3 regions of the Streptomyces kryoterrae genome follow, and region 3 is predicted to be linked to each of the others. Evidence: riboswitches for the same ligand, from Rfam matches in the RefSeq annotation. Region 3 holds a riboswitch; each other region holds the start of a gene.
What was found. A riboswitch is a leader RNA that binds a small molecule or an ion and turns the genes downstream of it on or off. The one in region 3 is predicted to bind cobalamin.
Positions count from the first base shown of each region.

Region 1: linked by a shared signal. The riboswitch ahead of ACW4TU_RS42325 (CbtB domain-containing protein) and the one ahead of ACW4TU_RS13945 (ribonucleoside-diphosphate reductase subunit alpha) in region 3 are both predicted to bind cobalamin.
Region 2: linked by a shared signal. The riboswitch ahead of ACW4TU_RS35440 (cobalamin biosynthesis protein) and the one ahead of ACW4TU_RS13945 (ribonucleoside-diphosphate reductase subunit alpha) in region 3 are both predicted to bind cobalamin.

Region 1 is NZ_CM133358.1:9,459,315-9,466,098, reverse strand. It holds gene ACW4TU_RS42340 (hypothetical protein) at 218-493, shown strand; gene ACW4TU_RS42335 (acyl-CoA dehydrogenase family protein) at 645-1,823, opposite strand; gene ACW4TU_RS42330 (CbtA family protein) at 1,977-2,753, opposite strand; gene ACW4TU_RS42325 (CbtB domain-containing protein) at 2,779-3,000, opposite strand; cobalamin riboswitch at 3,038-3,169, opposite strand; gene ACW4TU_RS42320 (histidine phosphatase family protein) at 3,301-3,909, shown strand; gene ACW4TU_RS42315 (four-helix bundle copper-binding protein) at 3,955-4,356, opposite strand; gene paaE (1,2-phenylacetyl-CoA epoxidase subunit PaaE) at 4,400-5,500, opposite strand; gene paaD (1,2-phenylacetyl-CoA epoxidase subunit PaaD) at 5,500-6,012, opposite strand; gene paaC (1,2-phenylacetyl-CoA epoxidase subunit PaaC) at 6,006-6,784, opposite strand, start outside.
Region 2 is NZ_CM133358.1:7,983,496-7,990,279, forward strand. It holds gene cobN (cobaltochelatase subunit CobN) at 1-1,156, opposite strand, end outside; gene ACW4TU_RS35435 (cobyric acid synthase) at 1,153-2,676, opposite strand; gene ACW4TU_RS35440 (cobalamin biosynthesis protein) at 2,673-3,659, opposite strand; cobalamin riboswitch at 3,761-3,900, opposite strand; gene ACW4TU_RS35445 (hypothetical protein) at 4,061-4,282, opposite strand; gene ACW4TU_RS35450 (inorganic phosphate transporter) at 4,335-5,609, opposite strand; gene ACW4TU_RS35455 (lysozyme) at 5,754-6,500, opposite strand; gene ACW4TU_RS35460 (class II aldolase/adducin family protein) at 6,698-6,784, shown strand, end outside.
Region 3 is NZ_CM133358.1:3,325,740-3,332,523, reverse strand. It holds gene ACW4TU_RS13955 (putative Ig domain-containing protein) at 1-313, opposite strand, end outside; gene ACW4TU_RS13950 (ribonucleotide-diphosphate reductase subunit beta) at 622-1,692, opposite strand; gene ACW4TU_RS13945 (ribonucleoside-diphosphate reductase subunit alpha) at 1,692-4,052, opposite strand; cobalamin riboswitch at 4,179-4,302, opposite strand; gene mctP (monocarboxylate uptake permease MctP) at 4,459-6,087, opposite strand; gene ACW4TU_RS13935 (DUF3311 domain-containing protein) at 6,084-6,368, opposite strand; gene ACW4TU_RS13930 (GntR family transcriptional regulator) at 6,541-6,784, opposite strand, start outside.

The DNA of each region.
Region 1 (6,784 bases), 6.1 Mb from region 3:
TACCAACGCTGCTGCTCCCATCAGCCACTGCCTTGATGCCCGCCAGAAGTCGGCATTCGGCAGTAACCCAGAACACCAGACCTGGCCTGCGAAGACGCCTGAGTAGCTGTTGTCTTTCCGGACGTGATCGGTGGGTTTCTGCTGGTCGGGCATGAACTCCGTGGTGCCGAGGAAGAGTCGGGCGTCGGGTTGATCGGGGATGACACGGAGGTGGCCGGTGGCGTCGGTGATGGGTTTGCCGGAGGCCCGCGAGACGGCTTCGCGGGTGCAGGTCGAAGAGCTCCGCGCGGCGGCGGACCGGGTGCCGGCCGAACTGGCGGAGGCAGAAGCCGGAGACGAGACAGAGGTCTCTACGAGAGCGCAACTCGGCAGGTTCTGTGACCAGAACCTGCCGCTCGGCACCTTTGTGGCCTCCATCATCGCCGAGGAGACAAACGCACACCACTTCAGCACGATGGACAGTCCACCGAAAGCAGCAGGTCAGATTCGGTAGGCGCGCACGGAGAGACTCGGCGCCGATCAGACCGAGCCACCATCAGCAGTGCCAACTCCCCCTCTTTTGCAGCAACGAAAAATCCTCGTCACAAGAATCCGGTGCCAACTATCCCCGGTATGTGACAACTGGCGTCGGTGGTCACAAAGCCCTAACGCCGCACCCTGGGCATCCCCAGCCCGATCCACGAGATGATCTCCCGTTGGATCTCGTTGTTGCCGCCGCCGAAGGTGAAGATCACCGCTGAGCGGTAGCCGCGTTCCAGTTCACCGTGGAGGATCTCGCCGGCCGAGCCCTCCTTCAGCGCGCCCGGGGCGGCGACGATCTCCAGGAGCCAGGCGTAGGCCTCGCGGCGGGCCTCGGAGCCGTACACCTTGACCGCGGAGGCGTCCTGGGGGGTGAGGGTGCCTTCCTGGACGGCGTTCACCATCTGCCAGTTGAGAAGTTTCATCGCGTCGAGCCTGGTGTGGATCTGGGCCAGGCGACGGCGCACCCACGGAAGGTCGACGACGCGGCGGCCGTCGGCGAGCTTGGTCTCCATCGCCCAGCGCTGGACGTCGTGCAGGGAGCGGATGGCCATCGTGCCGTGGGCGGCGAGGGTGACGCGCTCGTGGTTGAGCTGGTTGGTGATCAGCCGCCAGCCCTGGTTCTCCTCGCCGACGCGGTGGGCGACGGGGACGCGGACGTTCTCGTAGTAGCTGGCGGTGGTGTCGTGCGAGGCGAGGGTGCGGATGAGGGTGCAGGAGTAGCCGGGGTCGGTGGTCGGCATGAGGAGCATGGTGATGCCCTTGTGCGGCGGGGCGTCCGGGTCCGTGCGCACGGCCAGCCACACCCAGTCCGCCGTGTCACCGTTCGTCGTCCAGATCTTCTGCCCGTTGACCACGTACTCGTCGCCGTCGCGTACCGCCCGCGTCTTCAGGGCAGCCAGGTCGGTGCCCGCCTCCGGCTCGCTGTAGCCGATCGCGAAGTCGATCTCACCGGCGAGGATCTTCGGCAGGAAGTACGCCTTCTGCTCCTCGCTGCCGTACCGCATGATCGTCGGGCCGACGGTGTTGAGCGCCATCAGCGGCAGCGGAACACCCGCCTGGGCTGCCTCGTCGAAGAAGATGAACTGTTCCATCGGGGACAGCCCGCGCCCCCCGTACTCCTGCGGCCAGCCGACGCCGAGCCAGCGGTCTGCGCCGAGGCGGCGGATGGTCTCGCGGTAGAAACGCTTCTGGGCAACATGGTCACTGAAGCGCGAGTAGGCCCGCTCCGGCACCAACTCGGCGAAGTAGGCTCGCAGTTCGGTGCGCAGCTCTTGCTGCTCGGGCGTGTATTCGAGATGCACGGCGCCTCCTGCTGGCTCCCCAAGGCCGGACCTGTCGGCGCACACGGTAGAACGTGTTCCAGAAATTGGGAATGGCGGTGCGTGTACCGGTGCACACACGCCCGAGGGGGTCCCGGCTGTCCGGGACCCCCTCGGGGCAGTGCGGCGAACCGCTCAGTGCGCCACGGGTGTCACCCGCGGCTCGGTGTCACTCGCACCGACGGCCGCTGCCGCCCTCGGAACCAGCAGCCGTTCCGCCAGCAGTCCGAAGACCAGGCCGAACGTGGTCCACATGGTCGCCTGGATGGCGAGCGTGGCCACCCGGTACTTCCACAGCAGGCTCGCGGAGAAGCCCTGCGGAACCTCGTTGGTGAACGACGGCAGGAACGCGTACGCGAGTCCGACGGCCAGGACGAAGAAGGCGACCGCGGCGAGGGTCGCGTTCCAGTTGCCCAGGCGCGGGGCGAGGCGCTTGCCCAGGATCACCGCGCCGACGGCCAGCAGCACGCTCAGCGCGACCATCAGGAAGAACAGCGCGGTGCGCTGGTCGAGAGTGTCGGGGTCGCCGACGGCGGGCGGGTTGGCCGGGTACTTGAGGAACGGCACGACGTACACGGCGAGCAGTCCGGCCCCCGCGAGGAGCAGCGCGGTCGCGCGCGGCCCGAAGCGGCCGATCCGGCCGAGCGCGAAGCAGTACGCGAGGGCCGCGATACCGCCGAACGCGACGCCGTACACGAGGACACCGGTCCCCAGACCGACGGTGGACTGCAACGCGCGGGAGACGAGAGCCTGTTCGGCGTGCCCGTGGGCCTCGTGCATCTCCTCGAACGCGATGGCGTCGTCGACGAGCGGCTCGGCGAAGAGATACGCGACGACCCAGACGAGCACACCCGCGACGAGGCCCGCGAGCATGCCGCGGACCAGGAGGTTTCGAACAGTGGTGGAGTTCATGAGCTCGTACGTTTCCCCGCCTTCGTCAGTGGCAGGGGAAGCCGAGCAGGTGACGGGCGTCGTGCACCCATTCGTGCACGCCCTCGCCGGAGACCACGGAGGTGGCGCCCTGTTCGGCGCCGACGAAGTAGAGCAGCACCAGCATCAGTACGCCGAAGAAGACCGCCCAGGGGGCGATCGCGCCGATCGGCAGCTTCTCGGGTACGGCGGTGGGAACGGCGGTCGGCTGGACTGCGGACTGGGCCATGACAGGACCTCCTGGGGGAACTCGCGTCCCGTATCGGTGGTGCAGAGGACGACAGTCACGGGTCTGACTTGCCCCCGGACCGCACCAGGCGGGTGCGTACGGGGCTTACAGTGGCGCGACCGTGCCGGATTCCCACCGGCTTCCGTCGAACCGTCGTCAATATCGACGAGAACGTACCGCGAAGCGGGGGTCCGGCCAAGAGCGCATGGGAGGGCGTACGGCGCGCCGGTGCGCCGTACGCCGCCTCAAGTGCCGTACATGACAACGATATTGGGGCGGAATGAGAGCGGGAGCGACCGGATGACAAGCCGAGTGATGTTGATCTCACCGGCGATCAGCGCGGCCCTGCGGGAGGCGCGTTTCGACGACGACTGTCCTCTGGACGCGGCGGGCCTGCGGCTCGCGCGGGCGGCGGCGGGGGCGCTGCCGCCGGTCTCCCGGGTCTGGGTCTCCCCCACCGCACGGTGCCGTGAGACGGCTCGGGCGCTGGGCCTCGACGCCGGTCCGGTGCCGGGCCCGGCCGGCCTGGACGTGGGGCGCTGGCGCGGGGCGACCCTGACCGAGGTGACGGAGAAGGAACCGGAGGCGCTCGCCCAGTGGCTGACGGATCCTCAGTCGGCCCCGCACGGAGGTGAGTCGGTCCGCGCGGTCTGTGACCGGGTCGCCCGTTGGCTGGACGACACGGCGGCGCAGGTCACGGGCCGGTCCGTCGCGGTCGTCGAGCCGGAGGTCGTACGCGCGGCGGCGGTACGGGCGCTGGGGGCGCCCGAGTCGGCGTTCTGGCGGATCGATGTTCCGCCGTTGACGGCAACGGAGTTGAGCGGCCGGGCGGGACGCTGGAACGTACGGGTGGGCAGGCAGCTCGGAGCGCCGCACGAGGAGTCGGCCGGGGCGCCGCACAACGACTAGGGAGCGGCACGGACGCGAACCCACCGGTTCACGGAACGCCGTGTCCTACCCGCCGTCGCGCCCGGAGCCCGGCGCCTGGAGCGTCCATGCGAAGTCCGTGCACGCCTGTGCGCACTCGCGGCATGCCTTCGCCGCGTCCTCGCCACCGGGGTATTCGTCGAAGACCTGGGCGGTTTCCAGGCAGACCGTGCTGCACCACTCCAGTTGGACGCGGAGGGCGGCCTCGTCCAGGTCCACCTGTTGGGAAAGCAGCCGGCACGTCGTGTCGCACACCTCCGCGCACAGAATGCCCTTGCGGCGCGCGAGGGCCTCGGCGGCGGGTCCGTCCGGGTCCGCGAGACTCGCACGGAGTGCGCACGCCCGCGCGCACTCGGTGCACGCCTGGGCACAGACGAAACGGTCCTCCAAGAACCGGAAGAGTTCCTGTTGCGTAGTTGTAGGGGTCACGCCGATCGAGTTGCCGAAGCGGCGCCCGCCAAACCCTTTGTCGTCAGCTGTCGTAGTCGACCGTCAGCGTCTCCGAGACCGGGAACGACTGGCAGGTCAGGACGTAGCCCGCGGTGACCTCCGCGGGTTCGAGGGCGTAGTTGCGGCGCATGTCCACCTCTCCCGAGGTGACCAGCGCCCGGCAGGTGCCGCAGACGCCGCCCTTGCAGGCGAACGGCAGGTCCGGTCGGGTCCGCGCGGCCCCGTCCAGGACGGTCGCCTCCCGGGACAGCGCGGTGGTGGTGGAGCGGCCGTCGAGGGTGATGGTGACCCGGCTCACCGGGCCCTCGGCCACCGCGTCCGTGTGCTGGACCTGGCGGACCGGCTGGTCGTCGGCGTAGAAGAGTTCCTGGTGGACCCGGTCCGCGGGCACGCCCAGCTCCACCAGCAACCGCTGGGCGTCGCGGACCATGCCGTGCGGTCCGCACAGCCACCAGTGGTCGGTGCCCGGCACGTCGACGAGGCCCGCGAGCAGTGCGGCGAGCCGTTCGGCGTCCAGCCGCCCCGACAGCAGCTCGGCCTCGCGCGGCTCACGCGACAGTACGTGCGCCAGCTGGAAGCGCGTACGGTACAGGTCCTTCAGGTCCGCCAGCTCGTCGGCGAACATCACGGTGTCCGTACGCCGGTTGCCGTACAGGAGGGTGACCTGTGAGTGGTCGTCGGCGGCCAGGACCGACTCGGCGATCGACATCATCGGGGTGATGCCGGAGCCCGCGGCGATCAGGACGTGGCGGCCGGACGCGGCCAGGTCGGGGGTGAAGGCGCCGGCCGGGGTCATCACGTCGAGCACGTCACCCGGGCGCACCTCGTCGACCAGCCAGGACGAGAACAGGCCGCCGGGCACCACCCGTACGCCGATGCGGGGTTGTTCGCCGGCCGGGGCGCAGATCGAGTACGACCGCCGCTCCTCGCGCCCCTCGAACTCCCGGCGCAGGGTGAGCGACTGCCCCGGCGTGAAGGCGTACTCGGCGGCCAGGTCCGGCGGCACCTCGAAGCCGACGGCGACGGCGTCCGAGCACAGCCGTCGTACGTCGGCGATCTTCAGGGCGTGGAAGACCGGGCGGCGGCGCACGGGGGCCGTGGGCAGGGTGGTGGGCGCGGCCATCAGATCTCCTTGACGTACTCGAACGGCTCGCGGCAGGCGTGGCAGCGCCACAGTGCCTTGCAGGACGTGGCGGCGAAACGGGAGGTCTCCTCGGTGTCCGCCGAGCCGCAGCGGGGGCAGGCCACCGTGCGCCGGACGGGCAGCAGCGAGAGGGCGACCGGGCCTCGTGGTGCGGCGCCGGGCGGGGCGATGCCGTGCTCGGTGAGCTTGCGGCGACCGGATTCGGTGATCCAGTCGCTGGTCCACGGCGGGTTCAGCACCGTACGGATCTCCACGCGCGTGTACCCCGCCGCCCGCAGCCGGGCGGCGACGGCGGCCCGCATCTCGGCCATGGCCGGGCAGCCCGAGTAGGTCGGGGTCAGGCTCGCCACCACCGTCCCGTCCCCGGTCACCTCCACACCGCGCAGGACGCCGAGGTCGGCCAGCGTCAGCATGGGCAGCTCGGGGTCCGGCACGTGCTCGGCGATGCTCCGGGCCCGCTGGACGTCCTCGATCCGGGGCGCGGTCACCATGTCGCCTCCGGGTGGGCGCGGGCCACGCTCTGCAACTCGGCGAGCAGCGGGGCGAGATGCTCGGTGTGCTGTCCGGCGCGCCCGGCGCCGTGCGCCGCCGGAATCCGCGGCATGGGCAGCCCGGCGGCTTCGGTGACCTGCCGCAGCACCCCGACGACTTCGCCCTCGACGTTGTACGCCGTGAGCAACTCACCGACATACGAGGCGACTTGGACCAGGGCCGCACGCATCCGACGGTGCGACTCGTCGGTGCCGTCGCCGAGCCGGACCGCCCATTCGGCCGCGTACTGCCGGTGGTACGTCAGCTCCTTGACGCCCTTCGCGGCGATCGCGGCGAGCACCGGATCGCGGTGGGCGGCGAGCCGTTCGAAGTGCGCGAGCCGCCAGCTGGACAGCACCAGCAGCCGCACGATCGAGAACGCGAAGTCCCCGATGGGCAGTTCGGCCAGGGTCACGTTGCGGAAGTCACCGGCGTCCCGGAAGTAGGCGTACGCGTCCTCGTCGCGCCCGGTGCCGTCGACCTGGCCCGCGCGCGCGTACAGCAGACGGGCCTGGCCGAGCAGGTCGAGGCCGATGTTGGCGAGCGCGACCTCCTCCTCCAGCTCGGGGGCGCGGGTGCACCACTGGGCCAGCCGCTGGGCCGACACCAGCGCGTCGTCGGCGAGTTCGACGCAGGCCACGGCCAGCTCACCGGCGTCGACGCCGTCGGGCACGGTGGTGTCGACGCCGTACAGCGGGTCCTCGAACCCCGTGCCGAAGGCCCAGCGGGCGT
Region 2 (6,784 bases), 4.7 Mb from region 3:
GGTGGATCAACTCGTCGCCGTTGTCCGGGTATTCGGTGAGGGAGTACCCGGCGGCGCGCAGCGCGTCCAGCACCCGTACCGCCGACGCGGGCGTGTCCAGGCCCACCGCGTTGCCAACGCGCGAGTGCTTGGTCGGGTAGGCGGTGAAGACGAGCGCGAGCTTTTTGTCCGCGTTCGGCTTGTACTTCAACCGGGCGTGGCGTACGGCGATTCCGGCGACGCGGGCGGCCCGCTCGGGGTCGGCGACGTAGACGGGTACACCACCGGGGCCGTCCTCCTTGAAGGAGAACGGGACGGTGATCAGCCGGCCGTCGAACTCGGGGATCGCGACCTGCATGGCCGCGTCCATGGGGGAGAGGGCGGCGTCGGACGCGTCCCAGGTGGCCCTCGACGACGTAAGGCAAAGCCCTTGCAGCACAGGGACGTCGAGGTCGGCGAGCGCCCCGATGTCCCAGGCCTCCTCGTCACCGCCGGCCGACGCCTCCGAGGCGTGCGTGCCGCCGGCTGCGAGGACGGTGGCGATCAGGGCATCGGCGCCGGCGAGCAGCTCGTACAGACCCGGATCCGCCCCGCGCAGTGAACCGCAGTACACGGGAAGGGCGTTGGCGCCCCGGGCCTCGATCGCGTCGCACAGCGTGTCGACGAACCCGGTGTTGCCGCTGAGTTCGTGGGCCCGGTAGAAGAGCACCCCGATGGTCGGACGGCCGCTCTCCCGCGCGTACGAGCCGTGCACCCCGTACTCGGGCATCTTCTGCGGCTCGTCGAACCCCTCGCCGGTCAGCAGCACGGTGTCGGACAGGAACCGTGCCATCTCCACGAGGTTGGCGGGTCCGCCCTCGACGAGATAGCGCAGCGCCTCCGCGACCACTCCGGCGGGCACCGACGACTCGGCCATCAGCTCGGCGTCGGGAACCGTCTCCCCGCCGAGCAGCACGGTCGGCACACCGGACCTCTTCAGATACGCGAGCCCGTCCTCCCAGGCCCGCTTGCCGCCCAGCAGCCGTACGACGGCGATGTCCGCGCCCTCGACGAGCGCGGGCAGTTCCTCCGTGACATCGACCCGGGTCGGATTGCCGATCCGGTACGAGGCACCGGCAGCGGCCCGGGCCGCCAGCAGGTCCGTGTCGGCGGTCGACAACAACAACACTGTGCTCATGCGGGCGCTCCCGGTGGAATGAAAGGCAGTCCTTGCGGCGCGCCCGACTCGATGAGCCGCCAGAGCGCGTCGGTGTCCGCGTGCTGTTCGACGAGATCGCCGAGCAGGTCGAGCTGTTCCTCACGCAACCCGGCGAAGGAGGTGTCGGCGGCCGGTACGAAGCGGCGGCCCGCGGCGGCGGCCACCTCGCGCAGGAACGCCCGCCGGAACCCGTCGGACTCGAGCGAGCCGTGCCAGTGCGTACCCCAGACGCTCCCGACCCGGCACCCGTCCAAGAAGGTCTCCCCGCCGGTGACCTCGGCGACCCCGTGATGGATCTCGTACCCCTCGACCTGTTCGCCGAGGGCGGTGCCGACGGGCCGGGTGAGGGTCTTCTCCCGGGCGAACCGCACCCGTACCGGAAGGACCCCGAGCCCTTCGACATGGCCCTGTCGGCTCTCGACGTCGTCCTCGATGTGCTCGCCGAGAACCTGGAAGCCGCCGCAGATGCCGAGCACGGGCCGCCCCTCGGCTGCCCGGCGCAGGATGGCGTCCGCGAGCCCGCGCTCCCGCAGCCACGCCAGCGCCCTCACGGTTCCCCGGGTGCCGGGAATGACGACGAGATCGGCGTCGGCCAGTTCCTCCGGCCGGTCCACGAACCGCACCACGACGCCCGGTTCGGCGGCGAGCGCGTCCACGTCGGTGAAGTTGGACATCAGCGGGACGGCACAGACGGCGACCCGCAGCACGTCCTCCCCGACCGGCGGCGCGACGTTCGACTCCCGGACCGTCCCCCGCAGGGAGACCCGCAGCCCGTCCTCCTCGTCGATGCCGAGCCCGTGCCGGAAGGGCAGCACACCGTAGGTCGGCCGTCCGGTGAGCCCGAGCAGCATGTCGAGCCCGGGTTCCAGCAGGCTGACGTCACCGCGGAACTTGTTGACGAGGAACCCGGCGACGAGCGCCTGGTCCTCGGGGGACAGCAGGGCGACCGTCCCGAAGAAGGAGGCGAAGACCCCGCCACGGTCGATGTCGCCGACGACGAGCACCGGGAGCCGGGCATTGCGCGCGATTCCCATGTTGACGATGTCGGTCCGCCGGAGATTGATCTCGGCGGGAGAACCCGCCCCCTCACAGATCACCGCGTCATACGTGCCCCGCAGTTCGGCGAGGCACTCCAGCACGGTCCCGAGAAGTTGCCGCTGCCGCCCCCCGTGATACCCACGCGCACTCATCTCGCCCACCGGCTTCCCCATGAGCACGACCTGACTGCTCTGGTCGCTCCCCGGCTTCAGCAGAACGGGATTCATGAGCGCCGTCGGCTCGATCCGGCACGCCTGCGCCTGCATGGCCTGCGCCCGCCCGATCTCGGCGCCCTCACGCGTGACGAAGGAGTTGAGAGACATGTTCTGCGCCTTGAACGGCGCGACCTTGACGCCCTGTCGCACCAGCCACCGGCAGATCCCGGCGGTGACGACACTCTTGCCGGCGTCGGAGGTGGTCCCGGCGACGAGCAGCCCACCACCGAGGCTCTCGCCACTCATGAGATACGCCCCTTCGTGTTCATACGCCCGTTCATGCGCCTGTTCTTGCTCGTGTTCACGAGCAGCCGCGCGGCGACACTGACACCGAGGGCCAGCCAGGTGACGCGCCGCGACAGCCGTACGGCCCGTTCGACGTCGGGGACACCGACAGCCCGCCCGGACTCCGCGTTGAGTACGGGCCGATGCTCGACCCGCCCCCCGTAGGACAGCGTCCCGCCGAGCCGAACCCCCAGCGCCCCCGCGAACGAGGCCTCCACGGGCCCGGCGTTGGGACTGGGATGGCGTCGGGCATCGGCACGCCAGGCCCGGACGGCCCCGCGCGGATCACCGCCGGCGACGGCGGCGAGCACGGCGGTCAGCCGCGCCCCCGGCCACCCGGCGAGGTCGTCGAGCCGCGCGGAGGCCCACCCGTACCGCCGGTACCGCTCCGACCTGTGCCCGACCATCGCGTCAAGGGTGTTGACGGCCCGGAACCCGACCAGCCCGGGCACCCCGCCCAGGGCTCCCCAGACCAGCGCGCCCACGACGGCGTCGGAGGTGTTCTCGGCGACGGACTCGACGACGGCGCGGGCGATCCCGTCGGAGTCGAGGGCCTGCGGATCGCGTCCGCAGAGGTGGGGCAGCCGCTCGCGCGCCCTCTCGACGTCCCCGGTCTCCAGGTACCAGCCGATGGCCCGCGCCTCCCGGCCGAGGGAGGTGCCGCCGACGACGGCCCAGGTCGCGGCGGCGGTGAGTGCGACAGAAGCGGCACGGGACGGACGTACGACGCGACCGGCCGCCGTGGCAAGGGCGACGGCGCCTCCCACACACACGGCGGTGTGCAGCGCGCCCCACCCCCGGTGGTCCCGCCACAGCACCCGCTCGACGGCGCCGGCGGCCCGCCCGAACAGGGCGACCGGATGCCCGCGGCGAGGGTCGCCCAGGATCAGATCACCGAGAAGTCCGGCGGTGGCGCCGTACGCGAAGACGCGATCGGCACGCACCGGCTCAGCCGGCCGTGGGGTCGGGGAGCGACCTGGTGCTGTACCTCGAACGGCAGCCGAACATGGCGATATGTCCTCACTCAGGGTGTCCACGCCCTGGTTCGACGAGACCGGCGGCGAGAGTTCCTGGCTCCCGGGGTTACCTACCCCGGTGACAGTGGCGGGACCGCGCCGGATTCACACCGGCTTCCTCTTCTGCCGCCGTACATGGCTCCGGCAGTCCACCACGGGCCCGGAACACCCGTCAACTTGCCGTTGACCTGGAAAGGAGGACTGTGCTGAGCCCCACACCACGACCGGATCGAGGCGCCGAAAAAGCGCCCGCCCCGACCGTGACCACCAGTGAGGCGGCCACGGTCGGAGCGGGCGACGAAGAGGAGGTGTCCCGGTGTCCGGCCCTGTCAGGCCACGATCAGATAGATCCCGTACGCCACCACTGCCGCGCAGGCGGCGAAGCACGCGTACGCCCCGGTGACGGCCGGCCCCGCCGACTCGCCCTGCGCGACCGCCCGTTCGCGGCGCGAGAGTCCGACGATGCCCAGGGTGAACACGGCCACCATGGCCACGGTGATGACGAGACTGACGCCGAAGACGGAGCCGAGGGCTGCCCAGTCGATCTTCATGTTGCTTCCTTCTGCTTCTCGCTACGACAGGCCCTGGGGCCGGGAGCCGGACTCACAGGGCCGTGGCCGACGGCTTCGCCGTGACCTCGGCCGGGGACGGGATGGTCGCCGTCAGGTCCTCGGTGACGGAGACGGCGCCCACCGGGGGCGGGGTCACAGCGGCGATGGCCGTCGTGACGATGCCCGCGGGCTCGGCGTTCTCACCGGACTCGGTGGTCTCGCCCTCGACCTGGTTGACGTTCGTGTGGTCGATCACCTCGCGGCGCGACACGACCCAGATCGCCGTGCTCGAAGCGATGAGGAAGACGGCCACCAGCGCCGTGCCCCAGTCGCCGAGGCCGGTGACGTACTCCGCCAGCGCGCCGACGAGAGCCGCCGCGGGCAGTGTCAGCCCCCAGGCCACGAACATCCGGGTCGCCGTCGACCAGCGGACCACGCCGCCCTTGCGGCCGAGGCCCGCGCCCATCACCGAGCCCGACACCGAGTGCGTGGTGGAGAGGGAGAAGCCGAGGTGGGAGGAGGCCAGGATGACCGTCGCCGCGCTGGTCTGGGCGGCGAAGCCCTGCTGGGGCTGGAGGTCGGTCAGGCCCTTGCCCATCGTACGGATGATGCGCCAGCCGCCCAGGTAGGTGCCGAGCGCGATGGCCAGGCCCGCGGAGAGGATGACCCACACCGGGGGATCGGAGTCGGGGGAGACGGCGCCGCCGGCGACCAGGGCGAGGGTGATGATGCCCATCGTCTTCTGCGCGTCGTTCGTGCCGTGGGCCAGCGACACCAGGCCCGCGGAGGCGATCTGGCCGACCCGGAAGCCCTTCTCCGCCGCCCTGCCCTCGGCCCGCTCGGCGCTGAGCGTGTACGACAGCCGGGTGGCCAGCATGGCCGCCATGCCCGCCACCAGTGGAGCGGCGATCGCCGGGATCAGTACCTTCGTCACCAGCACGTCGCCGTGGACGGCGCCCGTGCCCGCCGAGGCGATGGTCGCGCCGATCAGACCGCCCATCAGGGCGTGCGAGGAGCTGGACGGCAGCCCGACCAGCCAGGTCAGCAGGTTCCAGAGGATCGCCCCGACCAGCGCGGCGAAGATCACCTCGGGACGGATACCGCTCTCGTCCACGAGGCCCTTGGAGATCGTGTTGGCGACCTCGACGGAGAGGAAGGCGCCCACGAGGTTGAGCACGGCCGACATGGCGACCGCGACCTTGGGCTTGAGCGCACCGGTCGAGATGGTGGTGGCCATCGCGTTGGCGGTGTCGTGGAAACCGTTCGTGAAATCGAACGCAAGCGCGGTGACGACCACGATCGCGAGGATCAGCGAGAAGCTTTCCATTTACCCAGATTTCTTCCGTACGGTATTGGCTCTTGGACCGTAGGTAACCTGGATGAACGGAAGATGAACTGACGGGGGATGCCGGGTGTCCGGGAGTGGAGCGCCGTTCCCCCCGAGCTTCCGGACGGGTGAGGCCCGTGCTCGTCACCCCTTCGCGAACCGTTTGAGCTGGGCCGACGACCCGTTGAAGAGGTTCTGGTCGCCCGGCAGCACCCCGCTGTTGTCGTACTGCCAGAACGTCCAGAACTTCCAGCCGCCCGATGGCAGCGCCCCCGCGTCGGACGCGTTGTAGCGGGCCAGCCACAGCGCGTGCTTCGAGGTGAAGGCACTGCTGCTGTTCGTGCAGGTGTTCCACCAGTGGGCGGTCGTGTAGATGACCGGACGGCGACCGGTGAGCCGGTCGACCTCGTTGCTGAAGGCCGTGATCCAACCGGCCATCTCCGCCTTGTCGAGGCCGTAGCACTTGTTCTTCCCGTACGGGTTGTACTCGACGTCGAGCGCGGGCGGCAGTGTCCAGCCGTCCGCACGCCAGGCCCCGCCGTTGCGCACGAAGAACCGGGCCTGGGTGATGCCGGACGACTTGTCCGGCAGGGCGAAGTGGTAGGCACTGCGGAGCAGGCCCGCGGCGCGTGAACCGTCGTACTGCCGGCTGAAGTACGGACTGCGGTAGGTGTGGGACTCGGTCGCCTTGATGTATACGAACGTGGCGCCCTTCGCCTTCGCGGACCGCCAGTCGACGTCCTTCTGGTGCGCCGAGACGTCGTGCCCCTTCGGCTCACCCGCCGCCGACACCGGAACCTCCGTCAGGACGGTCCCTCCGATGGTGATCGCCGCCGCGGTGGCCGCGAGGGCGCGGGAGCGACGGCGTAAGAGTCGGTGATCACGGGCCATGTGTCCCCCCGGAACGGCTGCGCGCGTGACAAATCTCCAGGAGGCTACTGGAAGATCAACCGATTTCCTGCGTTCCCCGGCCAAAGCGCACACACGCGCCGATGTACGCGCTTACGCGCCCTTACGGTCCCTGGGGTTCACCCCTACAGTGCCCTCGCCCGGCGCCGGTCCAGGGCCGCGCCTGGCAGGATCGGGGCATGGCTGAGCAGCGACGGGACGGACGTGACGTGCGGGACGACGTGCAGGGGGCGGGTGCGGCGGAGGGGCGCGCCGGGTCCGACGAG
Region 3 (6,784 bases):
GCTTGATGTCGGTCCGGCGCTGGGCGAAACAGGACACATGACCGGGCTCGGCGGTGGCGCAGAGATGCGTGGTCGGCACCTTCTGGCCGGCCTTGCCGGTCGAGTGGAACGTCTGCCGGTCCGGGGAGGTGAGGGCCTTGGAGTTCTGGGTGACCCGGGAGGTGCTCGCGGCTGCGTGCGCCGCGGGCGCCGCGTGCGCCGCGTGCGCCGGCGCCGCGACGAGTCCGGCGAGGCTGAGGGCGAGGGCCGGGGTGGCCGCGACCAGCAGTCTTCGCAGGCTCCGTCTGGGCTTACCGGTGGGTGACTTACGCATGGGGTACTGCCTCCGTCGCTGGAGTGGGGTTCTCGACGCTGATGGCAGGCCTGTGACGCGCGTAGCGGCAGCAGTGCGCGTTATCGTCAGGGGCATGACACTTTGAACGTTCCGTGATGCCGTTGTGCGCATGACAGGATGGCCAGAAAGTAGCCGGGGCCGACAAGACCGGAACAGATGCGTCGGAAGAACTTTGCCGCTCCATAGGAGGTCCATGGACGGTGGATGGACGATCCATGGACGAGGGCCCGCGCTTGATGGTGCCGGGCTTACCGAACGGTAAGCCCGGCACCATCAGTGACGTAGCGTCAGAAATCCTCGTCGAGGTCGACCGTGCCCTCCACGGCCACCTGGTACGCCGACGGGCGGCGCTCGAAGAAGTTGGTCAGCTCCTGGACCCCTTGCAGCTCCATGAAGGAGAAGGGGTTCTCGGAGCCGTACACCGGGGCGAAGCCCAGACGGGCCAGCCGCTGGTCGGCGACGCACTCCAGGTACTGCCGCATCGACTCGGTGTTCATGCCCGGCAGGCCCTCACCGCACAGGTCCCGGCCGAACTGCAGCTCCGCCGCGACCGCCTCCCGCATCATGTCGGTCACCTGCCGCTGAAGCTGATCGTCGAACAGCTCCGGCTCCTCCTTGCGGACGGTGTCGACCACCTCGAACGCGAAGCTCATGTGCATGGTCTCGTCCCGGAAGACCCAGTTCGTGCCGGTGGCCAGGCCGTGCAGGAGACCCCGGCTGCGGAACCAGTAGACGTACGCGAAGGCCCCGTAGAAGAACAGGCCCTCGATGCACGCGGCGAAGCAGATCAGGTTGAGGAGGAAGCGGCGGCGGTCGGCCTTGGTCTCCAGCCGGTCGAGCTTCTCGACCTCGTTGATCCACCGGAAGCAGAACTCGGCCTTCTCGCGGATGGACGGGATGTTCTCCACCGCGTCGAAGGCCGCGGCCCGGTCCGCCGGGTCGGGGAGGTAGGTGTCGAGGAGCGTCAGATAGAACTGGACGTGCACGGCCTCCTCGAACAGCTGGCGGCTCAGGTACAGCCGCGCCTCGGGGGAGTTGATGTGCTTGTAGAGGGTGAGCACCAGGTTGTTCGAGACGATCGAGTCGCCCGTCGCGAAGAACGCGACCAGCCGGCCGATCATGTGCTGCTCGCCCTCGGACAGTTTCGCCAGGTCGGAGACGTCCGAGTGGAGGTCGACCTCCTCGACGGTCCAGGTGTTCTTGATGGCGTCCCGGTAGCGCTCGTAGAAGTCCGGGTAGCGCATGGGGCGGAGAGTCAGCTCGAAGCCCGGGTCGAGCAGGTTCTTGAATGTGGAGGTGCCGGCACGCAGTGCCGCCGTTGAGGGGCGGTGGTCGGGCGACGGGTGGGCGGAGCTCATTACTGGCAGGCCTCGCAGGACTCGGGGTTTTCCAGGGAGCAGGCGACGGCGTCGGGGTCGGCGGCCTGCTGGACGGGGACAGTCGCTTGTGCGGCGCGGGCGATACGGGTCGCCGGGCGCGAGCGCAGGTAGTACGTCGTCTTCAGGCCCGACTTCCAGGCGTACGCGTACATCGAGGAGAGCTTGCCGATGGTCGGCGTCTCCAGGAACAGGTTCAGGGACTGCGACTGGTCCAGGAACGGGGTCCGGGCGGCGGCCATGTCGATGAGCCCGCGCTGCGGGATCTCCCATGCCGTGCGGTACAGGGCGCGTACGTCGGCCGGGATCCAGGCGAACTCCTGCACCGAGCCGTTCGACTCGCGCAGCGCCTCCCGGGTGCGGGCGTCCCACACGCCGAGGTCCTTCAGCTCCTTCACCAGATACGAGTTGACCTGGAGGAACTCGCCGGACAGTGTCTCGCGCTTGAACAGGTTGGAGACCTGCGGCTCGATGCACTCGTACACGCCGGCGACCGAGGCGATGGTGGCCGTGGGCGCGATCGCCAGGAGCAGGGAGTTGCGCATCCCGGTCGCGGCGATCCGGTCCCGCAGCGCCGACCAGCGCTCGGGCCAGTTCAGCTCCACGTCGTAGTGGTCGGGGTGCAGCACACCGCGTGCCGTACGGGTCCTCTCCCAGGCCGGCAGCGGGCCGCCGCGCTCGGCGAGGTCGGCGGAGGCCTCGTACGCGGCGAGCATGACGCGCTCGGCGATGCGCGTGGAGAGGGCCTTAGCCTCGGGCGAGTCGAAGGGGACGCGCAGCTTGAAGAAGACGTCCTGGAGGCCCATCGCGCCCAGGCCGACCGGACGCCACCGCGCGTTCGAGCGGCCCGCCTGCTCGGTCGGGTAGAAGTTGATGTCGACGACCCGGTCGAGGAACGTGACGGCGGTACGGACCGTCTCGTCCAGCCGCTCCCAGTCGATGTCCCCGTCGACCACGAACGCGCCGAGGTTCACGGAACCCAGGTTGCAGACCGCCGTCTCCCCGTCGTCCGTGACCTCGAGGATCTCGGTGCACAGGTTCGAGGAGTGGACGACGCTGCCCGGCTCGGCCGTCTGGTTGGCGGTGCGGTTGGCCGCGTCCTTGAAGGTCATCCAGCCTTGGCCGGTCTGCGCGAGCGTACGCATCATGCGGCCGTACAGATCGCGGGCCGGGATGGTCTTCCGGGCGAGCCCGGCCTCCTCGGCCGCGCGGTAGGCGGCGTCGAACTCGTCGCCCCACAGGTCGACCAGTTCTGGTACGTCGGAGGGGGAGAAGAGCGACCAGAGCGCGTCCGCGTTCACCCGGCGCATGAACTCGTCCGGGATCCAGTGCGCGAGGTTCAGGTTGTGCGTACGGCGGGCGTCCTCGCCCGTGTTGTCGCGCAGCTCCAGGAACTCCTCGATGTCGGAGTGCCAGGTCTCCAGGTACACCGCGGCGGCACCCTTGCGCCGACCGCCCTGGTTCACGGCGGCGACGGAGGCGTCCAGCGTCTTCAGGAACGGCACGATGCCGTTGGAATGCCCGTTGGTGCCGCGGATCAGCGAACCGCGGCTGCGGATCCGGGAGTACGACAGCCCGATGCCACCGGCGTGCTTGGAGAGGCGGGCGACCTGGTGGTAGCGGTCGTAGATGGAGTCCAGCTCGTCGACGGGCGAGTCGAGGAGGTAGCAGGACGACATCTGGGGGTGCCGGGTACCGGAGTTGAAGAGTGTGGGGGAGGAGGGGAGATAGTCGAGGCGGCTCATCAGCCGGTAGAGCGCGGCGACTTCGTCGAGGGCGCGAGTGGTGTCGTTCTCAGCGAGTCCGCTCGCGACGCGCAGCATGAAGTGCTGGGGCGTCTCGATGACCCGGCGCGTGATCGGGTGGCGCAGAAGGTACCGGCTGTGGAGGGTGCGCAGCCCGAAGTACCCGAAGCGGTCGTCGCCCTCGACGTCGATCAGCGTGTTCAGGCGGTCCGTGTGCAGCCGTACGAACTCGGCGGTGCGGTCGGCGATCAAGCCCTCCCGGTGGCCGACCGCGACCGACTCGGAGAAGGACGTGACGCCCTGTGAGGCGGCCTCCGCGGCGATGGTGACGGTCAGCAGGCGGGCGGCCAGCCGGGAGTAGGCGGGGTCCTCGGAGATGAGGCCGGCCGCGGCCTCGATGGCCAGCTCGCGCAGCTCCGGCACGTCGGCCCGCGCGGACCGGCCGCGCAGCGCGGCGGCGGCGACCCGGCCGGGGTCGGCGTCGGGCAGGTCTGCGGTCAGCTCGGTCAGGGTCCGCAGCAGCGCGGCACCGGGACCGTCCGTCTCCACCGGGGCCACTCGGGTCGCTGAAGCCGGTTCGGCTGGCGCGATGGTCACGTGGGGGCTCTCCCTCGCTCGGCACGGGGCCTTGCGGAGGGCAGCGGGGCACACGGACGCCTTACGGGTACGCGTGCGTCCACCGGCCCACTCCACGAGGCCCGGACGTCGGGCGCCCGGACCGGTCGGCCGGGCGCGCTGTCGACAGGTCCTCGGACTGGACACGCGCACAAACGTGCACGAGTACACCGTTGCGGGACAGTTCCGGATTCACACCGGATTCCCCTGCGGCGACAGCGAGCATGAGCATACATCTTGTGCCGGACCCTGGAAGCACCCCCACATGTTGTGTCGTATCGGAGAGTTGAGCGCTTTGGGGCGACGAGGGAGATACGAGGGGGATGCGAGGGAGATACGACGACGGGCCGCCGGATCTCTCCGGCGGCCCGTCGTGGAAGGCGTTCGTTCAGTGGGTGGAGCCCGCCGTGGCGGACGGCAGTTCGACCGCCACGCCCGGATCTCCTGCGTCCGCCGTGTAGTCCGACGGCTTCGTCTCGTCCACACCGTCCGGGGCCTTCAGCGCCTTCAGTACGAAGGTGAGGACCACCGTGACGACGAGGTTCAGGACGAACGCCGTCAGGCCGAGGTAACCGATCTCACCGATCCCCGGGATCTCCTTCGCGCTGCCGCCGAAGTGCTTCTGCGTCGGAGACGCGACCCCGTACGCCGCCAGCGTGCCGTACAGCATGCCGACCGCCCAGCCGGCCAGCAGGGCCCAGCGGTGGAACCAGCGGGTGAACAGGCCGCCGACCAGGGCCGGGAAGGTCTGGAGGATCCAGATGCCGCCCAGGAGCTGGAAGTTGATGGCGACCGTCTTGTCCATGGTCAGGACGAAGACCAGCGCGCCCACCTTCACCAGGAGCGAGACCAGCTTGGAGACCTTGGTCTCCTGTTCCGGTGTCGCGTCGGGCTTGAGGAAGTCCTTGTAGATGTTGCGGGTGAAGAGGTTCGCCGCCGCGATGGACATGATGGCCGCCGGGACGAGGGCCCCGATGCCGATCGCCGCGAAGGCCACGCCCGCGAACCAGGACGGGAACATGTCCTCGAAGAGCTGCGGGATCGCCAACTGGCCGTTGGTGACCTTGACCCCGGCCGCGATCGCCATGAAGCCCAGCAGCCCGAGCAGGCCCAGCATCAGCGAATACAGGGGCAGGATCGTGGAGTTGCGGCGGATCACGTCACGGCTGCGGCTGGAGAGGACGGCCGTGACACTGTGCGGGTACATGAACAGCGCGAGCGCCGAGCCGAGCGCCAGCGTGGCGTACGTCCACTGCGAGGCCTCGCCCGGGGCGAGGGCGCCGCGTGGTTTGCCGGTCGCCGGACTGGTCTGGGAGAAGGCGTCGCCCGCGGCCTTGAAGATGTCGTCGAAGCCGCCCAGCTTGATCGGGATGTAGATGATCGCGACCGCGATGACGAGGTAGATCAGCCCGTCCTTCACGAACGCGATCAGCGCGGGCGCCCGCAGTCCGGACGAGTAGGTGTACGCGGCCAGCACACCGAAGGCGATCAGCAGCGGCAGGTCCTTGACGAACCAGTTGGTGTTCTCGCCGCCGCCGACGCCCATCACGTCCAGCACGGCCTGGATGCCGACCAGTTGCAGCGCGATGTACGGCATCGTCGCCAGGATGCCGGTGACGGCGACCGCCAGCGACAGCCCCTTCGAACCGAACCGGCCGCGCACGAAGTCCGAGGTGGTGACGTACCCGTGCTTGTGCGAGACGGACCACAGACGGGGCAGGAACACGAACATCAGCGGGTAGATGAGGATCGTGTACGGCACCGCGAAGAAGCCGGCCGCGCCCGCCGCGTAGATCGCCGCCGGTACGGCCACGAAGGTGTACGCCGTGTAGAGGTCGCCGCCGAGCAGGAACCAGGTGACCCAGGTGCCGAACGACCGGCCGCCCAGGCCCCATTCGTCGAGGCTGTTCTGGTTCTCGGCCTTGCGCCAGCGCGCGGCCATGAAGCCGACGACCGTGACGGCCAGGAAGAAGATGATGAAGACGGCGAGTGCCACGCCGTTCACGCCGTCGTTCACGCGGACGCACCCCCGTCCTTGGCAGCCGCCCTGCGGGCGCGCTGGTCACGCTGCCAGAGCTGGTACGCGGTCATCGTCAGCGCGGTGGAGATGATCACCCACAGCATCTGGTACCAGTAGAAGAACGGGATGCCGATGAAGGCCGGATCGACCTTCGCGTACGAACCCACCCACAGCATCGCGACGAAGGGTGCGAAGAGGCAGAGCCCGATGACGACGCGGATCGGAGTCACCACCGGTTGTTCTGTGACCGGTTGTCTCACTTCAGGCGCTTCTGGCATGTCAAGACTCCGTCCCCTCACCGATTCCTGTGATCACCTTCCTGTGATCACCTGTGCAACGCGCAGGAATCTAGGGGACGGTCAGGCTTTATGGAACCCCGTCCGCATAACGGAAAACCCCTGTTGGTGAGGGGAATGTGTCAGCCGCGGCGGAACCCGTTCGCGTGTGCGGTCAGTCCAGTGGCCGCTTGAGCCGCGCGACGAACTTGTACCGGTCGCCCCGGTAGACGGACCGCACCCATTCCACCGGCTGGCCGTCCTTGTCCAGCGAGTGCCGGGACAGCATCAGCATCGGCAGGCCCACGTCGGTGCCGAGCAGACCGGCCTCGCGCGGGGTGGCCAGCGAGGTCTCGATGGTCTCCTCGGCCTCCGCGAGGTGGACGTCGTACACCTCGGCGAGGGCCGTGTAGAGGGAC